2 regions of the Ruania zhangjianzhongii genome follow, and region 1 is predicted to be linked to the other one. Evidence: predicted binding sites of a transcription regulator. Region 1 holds the regulator's gene; the other holds the start of a gene.
What was found. The regulator LexA, encoded in region 1, represses DNA repair genes until DNA is damaged. The targets are predictions, from matches to a motif close to TCGAACANNTGTTCGA.
Positions count from the first base shown of each region.

Region 2: a site for LexA is predicted at 2,487-2,502, ahead of FU260_RS13435 (HNH endonuclease signature motif containing protein). Genes of this name have one in related genera too.

Region 1 is NZ_CP042828.1:1,700,469-1,704,853, forward strand. Features, by position in the region: gene FU260_RS07900 (ATP-dependent DNA helicase) at 1-1,844, shown strand, start outside; gene lexA (transcriptional repressor LexA) at 1,822-2,514, opposite strand; gene FU260_RS07910 (LysM peptidoglycan-binding domain-containing protein) at 2,719-3,144, shown strand; gene nrdR (transcriptional regulator NrdR) at 3,307-3,774, shown strand; gene mgrA (L-glyceraldehyde 3-phosphate reductase) at 3,892-4,385, opposite strand, start outside.
Region 2 is NZ_CP042828.1:2,880,043-2,884,427, reverse strand. Features, by position in the region: gene FU260_RS13450 (SDR family NAD(P)-dependent oxidoreductase) at 1-437, shown strand, start outside; gene FU260_RS13445 (MFS transporter) at 441-1,670, opposite strand; gene FU260_RS13440 (TetR/AcrR family transcriptional regulator) at 1,690-2,262, shown strand; gene FU260_RS13435 (HNH endonuclease signature motif containing protein) at 2,520-4,310, shown strand; gene FU260_RS13430 (Glu/Leu/Phe/Val dehydrogenase dimerization domain-containing protein) at 4,359-4,385, opposite strand, start outside.

The DNA of each region.
Region 1 (4,385 bases):
ACCTGGTGCCCACGCTGATCAAGGCGGTCGAGTCCGGTCAGCGCGCGATCGTCTCCACCGCCACCCTCGCCCTGCAGCGGCAGATCCTCGGCCACGACCTGCCCGTGGTGCGGGAGAACCTCACCGGCCATCTGCAGCGGGAGCCCGACGTGGCCCTCCTCAAGGGCTGGCACAACTACGTCTGCAAGCACAAGGTTGCCGGCGGCTATCCCGACGACGAAGGTGCCCTGTTCGCCGCCACGGAAGCTGCGCCGTCATCGGCGGAGGAGCACCCCAGAGAAGCCGACGAAGGCCTGGGTGGCCAGGTAGTGCGGTTGCGGGAGTGGGCCGGCGAGACCGACACCGGCGACCGGGACGATCTGGTGCCTGGGGTCAGTGAACGCGCCTGGCGGCAGGTGTCCATCAGCTCGTTGGAGTGCCTCGGCCAGAAGTGCCCGCTGCTGGCGGAGTGCTTCCCCGAGCGCGCCCGCGCCCACGCCCGCGAGGCCGACGTGGTGGTCACCAACCACGCGATGCTTGGCATCGCCGCCGCCGGAAACCCCAAAGTGCTGCCCGAGCACGAGATCCTCGTGGTGGACGAGGCGCACGAACTACCCGATCGGGTCACCGCGCAGGCCACTGTGGAGCTGTCCGCGGCCGTGGTCGAACGCACCGCCCGCACTGCGCGCCGGCATGCCGGACTCCCGCTGAGCACCCTCGAGGAGGCCGCTGACGCGCTCCGGCCGCTGCTGATGGCGGTTCCGGAGGGCAGGCTCCGGTCCGGGCTACCGGCCGAGCTTGCTCCGATCGTGCGCAGCATCGCCGAAGGCACCCGGGAAGGGATGACCGCGATGCGCCAGCAGTCCTCTGCAGCCGGTGAGGCCGGGGCGAAGTCGATGGCGCACAGCGCACTGCTCGCCCTGTTCGAGGTGGCCGATCGGCTGCTCTCGGACCGGATCGCCGACCATGTGGACGTGCTCTGGTGCGAACGCGGCCGGCGGCCGGGGGAGGCCTCGCGGCTGATGCTCGCCCCGCTGAACGTGGCCGGCCCGATCGCGGGCGAGCTGCTCAGCGGACGCTCGGCCGTGCTCACCTCGGCTACGCTTGCCCTCGGTGGCACGTTCGAGGCCACCGCGCGCTCCTTGGGACTGGCCGACGGCGGCTACCGCAGCGAACTGGTCACCTCACCGTTCGACTATGGCCGGCAGGGCATCCTGTACGTGGCCTCCTCGCTCGCCGCGCCGGGACGGGACGGGACCGACGAGAAGATGCTCGCCGAGATCGCCGAGCTGATCACTGCCTCCGACGGCGGGGCGCTCGGGCTGTTCTCGTCTCGCCGGGGTGCCGAGGCGGCCGCCGAAGCGCTTCGCGAGCAGGTGGACACCCCGATCCTGCTGCAGGGCGAGGACGTGTTGCCCACGCTGGTCCGCGAGTTCGCCGCCGACCCGCGCGCCAGCCTGTTCGGCACCCTCTCGCTCTGGCAGGGCGTGGACGTGCCCGGGCTGAGCTGCCGTCTGGTGTTCATCGACCGGATCCCGTTCCCGCGCCCGGACGACCCGGTGAAGGCGGCCCGCACGGAGGCGATCGGGCGGGCTGGTGGCAACGGGTTCATGGCCGTCTCTGCCACTCATGCGGCCCTGCTGCTCGCCCAGGGTGCCGGTCGGCTGATTCGGTCGGTGACCGACCGGGGGGTGGTCGCAGTGCTCGACCCGCGGCTGCGCACCGCTCGGTACGGTTCCTACCTGGCGGCCAGCTTGCCTCCGCTGTGGCCGACCACCAATGCTGAGGTAGTCCGTGGTGCCCTGCGCCGGCTGGCCGCGGAGGCGGTGGCCGAGAGCGAGCCTAGAGTGAGCGGAGCACGCTGACCACGCGTCCGAGGATCTGTGCGTCGCTGCCGTCGATCGGGGCGTAGTTCTCGTTCGCCGGCAACAGCCACAGTGCGCTGTCGGTCTTCTTCAGCGACTTGACCGTGGCCTCACCGTCGATCATCGCCGCCACGATCTCGCCGTTCTCCGCGACGGCCTGGCTGCGCACCACGACCCAGTCGCCGTCGCAGATCGCGGCGTCGATCATCGAGTCACCGACCACCTTGAGCAGGAACAGCTCACCCTCGCCCACCAGCTGGCGGGGGAGCGGGAAGACATCCTCGACCGCCTGATCGGCCAGGATCGGGCCACCGGCGGCGATTCGCCCGACCACCGGCACATAGGCGGCGTGGCTGGTGTCCTGCTCGCCGTCATGGGTGGTGAACGTGGCGGCGTCACCGCGTACCTTGCGGGAGTCGTCGGAAACGATCTCGATGGCCCGGGTGGAGAGTGCATCGCGGCGAAGGAATCCCTTCTGCTCCAGCAGCTCCAGCTGGTACTTCACCGAGGACGGGCTGGCCAGGCCGACGGCGGTGGCGATCTCCCGCATCGTCGGTGGGTACCCCTTGGCCTCCAGGCTGGCGCGGATCGAGTCCATGATCCGTCGCTGCCGGGGGCTCAGGCTGGCTGGGTCCGGGCGGTCGCTCGGGTCCTGTTGTGCGCGGGCCATGGTGTCCTCCTGTTCCGCATCGCCTGGAAATCCGCCGATGTCGGTGGTCGATGATCTGCTCGGTCTGTGGCGTTCTCCACGATAGGCGCCACCACCCGAAAGACCAAACATGTGTTCGACTGGCGTGTCGAACGAACAGATGTGCTACTGTCAGTACAGACGTTCGACGGACGGGTGTTCGACGAGTTTGAGGAGACGAGAACGATGAGCGCACTGGCCTTCCCCACAGCGCCCCTGACCGTGCCCTCCCGCAGGCGGCACCTGAGGGCCGTCCCTGATCTGCCGGCCGCACCTCTGCCTGTGGCGGAGACGGAGTCTCGCCCGGCCGACACGAGTGCCGCCCTGCGACTGACCGTCCGTGGCCGTGTCGTGCTGGTGGCCCTGGCGTTCGCAGTTGCCGCCGCTGTCGGGGTGGGTGCCGGCCTGGCGTTCCCGGAGGCGGAGCCGATGCCCGAGCAGGTGCAGAGCGTGACCGTCGGCCCCGGCGAGAGTCTCTGGACCATCGCTGCGGACGTCGCGGCCGATGGGCAGGACGTGCGCGTGGTGATCGACCAGATCATGGCGCTGAATAACCTGTCCGCCTCGACAGTGCACGCCGGCGCAGAGCTGACCGTTCCTTCGGGGGAGTGACCTGATCGACCCGCCCGGCTGCCGCGGCCGGTCCAGGCCGGTCGATGGCACTTGCGCGAGTGGCCCTCGGATGTCTAAGTTGGGTACATCTAGTAGTTACATGGATGTGATTGACCAACATGTGGTGCTTTCGCACGACGCCGGAGGGAAGGGAACCGCTAGGTGCACTGCCCGTTCTGCCGGCATGGCGACTCCCGGGTCGTGGATTCTCGCACGGCTGAGGATGGCGCGTCCATCCGTCGTCGCCGACAGTGTCCGGAGTGCGGCCGCCGCTTCACCACAGTGGAGACCACCAGCCTGACGGTGATGAAGCGATCGGGTGCCGTCGAGCCGTTCAGCCGGGACAAGGTGATTGCCGGCGTGCGCAAGGCATGCCAGGGCCGCCCGGTCTCCGAGGACGATCTGGCGCTGCTCGCCCAGCAGGTCGAAGAAGTGGTCCGTGCCACCGGTGTGGCCGAGATGGACGCGCACGAGGTGGGGCTGACCATCCTGGGCCCGCTGCGCGAGTTGGACGAGATCGCGTATCTGCGGTTCGCGAGCGTGTACCAGGGCTTCTCGTCCCTGGAGGATTTCGAAGCGGCGATCACGGCTCTGCGCGACGAGCGCAGCGCAGCCGAGCCGCTCGAGTAATAGACGGCCGCCGGTGGCCCGGGAGGGGAAGCCCGGACCACCGGCGGCGAACCACTGTTCGTGGGATCGGCCCGCTATCAGTGGGATCGGCCCACTTTCAGCGGGGTCGGAGAGTGCTCAGCGGTCGCTGGAGCGCGGCGCCCAGAGGTTCACTCCACCGTCCCGGGCGTAGCGGTCGATCTCGGTCAGCTCAGCCTCGGTGAACTCCAGGTTGTCCAGCGCACCGAGGGTGTCATCCAGCTGACGCACGCTCGAGGCACCCACCAGCGCGGTGGTGACCCGGGGATCGCGCAGCACCCACGCCACCGCCATCTGGGCCAGCGTCTGGCCGCGACCGGCGGCGATCTCGTTCAGCGACCGTACCCGGGCCAGGTTCTCCTCGCTCAGGTACTCCTCCCGCAGCGGGCCACCCTTCGCACGGCGGGAGTCGGCCGGAACGCCATCCAGGTACTTGCCGGTGAGCATCCCCTGCGCGAGCGGGGAGAACACCACGGCACCCATGCCGGCATCGCCGAGCACGTCCAGCAGCGACTCGCCGGTGCCGGCCTGGTCGGGGTCCTCGATCCACCGGTTCAGCATCGAGTAGGACGGCTGGTGTACCAGCAGGTCGA
Region 2 (4,385 bases), 1.2 Mb from region 1:
TGATCGAGCTGAACCTGACCGGCACGATGCGCTGCATCCGAGCCGCGTTGCCGCTGCTGCAGCGCAGTGCGCACCCGGCGGTGGTGCTGGTGTCCTCCGTGAACGGTCTGACGGCGTTCGGGGAGGAGGCCTATGGTGCCGCCAAAGCGGGCCTGAGCAACCTGGTGCGCAACCTTGCCGTGCGCTACGGACCGGACGGTGTCCGGTTCAACGTGGTGGCACCGGGCACAGTCCGTACCCGGAACTGGGACCACCAACCGGGGCAGCTGGACCGACTGGCCCGGTTCAGCCCGCTCGGCCGGGTCGGCGAACCGGAGGATCTGGCCGCCGCGATCGCGTTCCTGGCCTCGACCGACGCCGCGTGGATCACCGGGATCACGATGCCGGTGGACGGCGGCGCGCTCGCCGGGCCGCTCCAGGTCAGTCAGCAGGGCTGAGCGTCAGCCCGCCGTGCGCCGGGTCGGCAGCACTCGGGCAAGCACGACCACGGCCAGGCCCGCGAGGGGGATCACCAGAAGGCCAAGACGCAGCGAGGTGGCGTCCGCGACCAGGCCGACCAGCGGCGGAGAGAGTAGGAAGCTGAGCCGCATCAGCCAGGACACCACCGTGAGACCGGTACCGTGCCGCAGCCCGGGGAGGTTGTCCGCCTCGCTCATCGCAGCCGGTACCAGAGTCGCCACCCCGAGCCCGGCCAGAGCGAAGCCCACGACCGTTCCCGGCACTGTGGGCAGGGCCAGCGCCACACCCATGCCGAGGGCGACGACCACGCCACCGGCGCGGGCGACGGCGCGCTGACCGAACCGGTCCACCAACCGGTCGCCGAGCATCCGGCCGATGAACTGCGCACCGACCATCGCAATGTAGCCGGTGGCGGCGAGAGCGGCCGGCGCACCCAGTCCGGAGCCCAGGTACAGGGTGGCCCAGGAGTTGCCGGCGTCTTCCACCAGCGTGCCCGCGATCGCGATCAGGACCAGGGCAGCGAGGACACCGATCGTGCGGGAACCGACTCGGATGCGGATGCTGTTGGACAGTTCGGCGCCATCGGCGGCGACGGCATCCTCGGGGCGGTCTGCGCCGGGGAGGCAGTACCGCAGGGCGATCAGGGAGACGACCGCGAACAGGACGGCCGAGATGCCCAGGTGCAGTCCCAGGGGCAAGTCCAGAGCGATCGCCCCGGCAGCCATCGACCCACCGATCACTGCACCGATCGACCACACGGCATGGAAGGAGTTGAGGATCGACCGCCCATACCCGCGCTGGACCCGGAGCGCGTGCGCGTTCTGGGCGACATCGGTGATCGCATCCATCGCACCGCCGAGGAACAGGGCCGCCGCGAATAGTCCGACAGAGGGGGAGACGCCCGCGAGCAGGATGCCGATACTGGTGCCGAGGGTGCCGACCACCGCCACCGGTGCGGAGCCGAACCGGCGGATCAGGGCGGCGGCGAAGAGGCCGGCTGCGATCGCACCGGCGGGAAAGGCCGCGACGGCGACCCCGTAGGTCGCGTTCTCAAGTCCGAGACTGGCCTTGATCTCCGGGAAGCGGGGGAGGAGGTTGGCGAACAGGGCGCCGTTCGTGAGGAACAGTGCCGCTACTGCGGCCCGGGCACGCTGGTGCGAGCGGGCGGGAGAGCGGCCGGTCTCGATCGGCATATGTACGATCGTACGCATCTCCTTTACGATGCGGTACGTGAGTTCCCCCACGCCCGACGACAGGGCCCGCCAGGTCCGGCGGGTTGACCCGCAGCGCAGGGATCGGATCATCGATGCCTGTCTCGACGTGATCGCCGCCCACGCCGTGGCCGGGACCTCGCACCGCAAGGTAGCGGCAGCGGCGGACGTTCCACTCGGGTCGATGACCTACCACTTCGACGGGATGGAGGGCCTGCTGCAGGCGGCATTCGCCCGGTTCGCCGACTCGGTGGCGGACCAGTTCGACCGCCGGCTTGCTGCCGCTGCCGACCGTGCGGAGGCCGAGCTCGCTGTCGCGACCCTGATCACCACGGATGTGTTCCGCACTCAACGGGACGTGGTGCTCACCCATGAGCTGTACACCCTTGCTGCCCGCGATCCCGAGTTTCGCAGGCTGACCGAGCAGTGGATGGCGCGAAGCCGAGCGGCGCTGGAGCGACACTTCGACCCGGTCACCGCGCGGGTCCTGGACGCGCTGATCGAAGGCCTCACGATCCATCGCGCGCTGGACAGGACGTCATACGCCGACGGCGAAGTGTTGGCTGGAGTGCGGAGGGTCACCCGGGGCTGACCGGTTGGCGGGGGCGGGGGCGGTGGTCGCTGTGTCTTGGGTGGTCGCTGTGGCTTGGGTGATTGTCGTTCGTTGGGTGGTTGTCGTGCCGTGGGTGGACGCCGGGCCCTGGGTGTCGCCGTGCGTGGGTGGCGAGCGGTACGCCGACGGCGGTGTGGTGGCTGGACCGGGACGGGTCATCGCGGATGGGGCGAGAATTTCGTAGAAATACCCTGGAGAGTCTAGCGAACGGGTGTTCGAAATAGTACACTAGTTCTATGGGCGGCGACGTTGATATCTTCTCGGAGGGTTCCGGTGATGGGGGCTCCGGTGCTGGGGGCTGCGGGCGGGGTGGTGCTGTGGGGGTGATGGCTCGGTTGTTGACTGAGTTCGAGGGTTTGGGCGTGGATGAGCAGCTGGTGCGGATGGGTACTGGTGGTGCGTTGTTGGAGCGGTTGCTGGCGTTGGATCTGGACGCGACCGGGGATGGGGGGCTGGTGGAGGCGGTGGCTGCGGCGAACCGGATCTCGGCGTGTGCGGAGGCGGTGAGGGCGCAGGCGGCGGGGGTGCTTGCGGAGCGGGCGTCGATGAATCCGCCGGCGTTGGCGGTCGAGAGTGTTGATGCCGATACCGGTCGGGTTACTGCCACGGATGCGGAGAAGGGGTGTACTGCTCCGGAGGAGTTGGCGGTGCGGTTGGGGTGGACGCGGGGGCAGTGCCGGGATCTGGTGCGGCGGGGCCGGGCGTGGGGTACTCATCTGGTGAATACGGGTGAGGCGCTGCGATGGGGGTGGATCGATGCTGAGCGTGGGCGGGTGATTGCTGATGGGTTGGCGGATTCGTCTTGGCAGGTGGCGATGGCGGTGGAGGATGAGGTGTTGCCGGGGGCTTCGGGGCGTAGTGCGGGGCAGTTGCGTCGTGATATTGCTCGGGCGTTGATCGCTGTGGATCCGGCTGAGGCTGAGGCTCGTGCGCAGCGGCGGCGGGCGCGGCGGCGGGTGAGCCGGCCCCGGGTGTTGGCTGATGAGGTGGCGGCGATGACGATCGAGGGTCCGGCTGCTGATGTGCTTGCGTTGGATCAGGCGTTGCATGCTCACGCGAAAGCCGCCAAAAGTGAAGGGGACTCGCGCACCATGGGCCAGCTGCGCTTCGATGCTCTCGCGGGGGTGGGTTCTCAGGCTTTGGTGAGTGGGCATCTGGGTCCGAAGCACTTGGGCCTGCCACTGGCTCAGAGCGAGGGGCGCAAGCCGGAGGTTCATGTCACGGTCCCGATCGGCCACCTGATCCCGGACGCCCCGGCACAGGCCAACGCCGGTACCGGGGCCAGCACCGGTACCGGAGCCCACCCCAACCCCGATCCCGGTCTCGATCCAGGTGTGGGGGTTGATTGTGGTGATGAGGCGGGTGTGCTGCGCCGGATGCTGACCGCACCACCGGCACCCGCACCCGCAGGTACATCGGCCTGCACCTGTGGTGGCCGCCGGATCGGGTCGGCAGAACCTGCAGACTCGACCGGGTCGGGTGTGTCGGCTGGTCTGGAGGCGCCGTGGTATGTGCCGAGTGAGACTGTGATCGACGTGGGTCCTAGCATCAGCGGCGAGGCGGTGCCGTTCCTGAGTGGGTATGGGCCGATCACTCCTGCTACTGCTCGTGCGTTGGCTGCGGGTGGGATTTGGCGTCGGTTGGTGACCGACCCGGTCACCGATCAGTTGCTGGACCTGGGTCATACCCGGTATCGGCCCTCGAGTGCGTTGGCCGACCATGTCCGGGCCCGAGATGTCTCTTGTGTGCGGCCCGGGTGCTCCACCCCGGCGACCGAGTGCCAGCTCGATCACACCCTGGCGTGGGACCACACCGACCCGGGCGAGGGTGGGTCGACGGCTCCGGCGAATCTGGGCCCGTTGTGCCAGCGGGACCACCAGGCCAAGACCCACGGCGATTTCGAGCTCGAGCAGACCGCTCCCGGGGTCTTCGAATGGACCACCCCGACCGGGCACCGCTACCGCCGCAACCCCGACGGCAGCACCACCCCACTGAGCCACCACCCCGACACCCCACCCCCGTTCTAGCCGGCCCGGTACGAGAGCGGGGGTGGGCGGGGCCCAACGGTTGGACCGTCAGGGAATGGTCAGCTCGTGTACCCC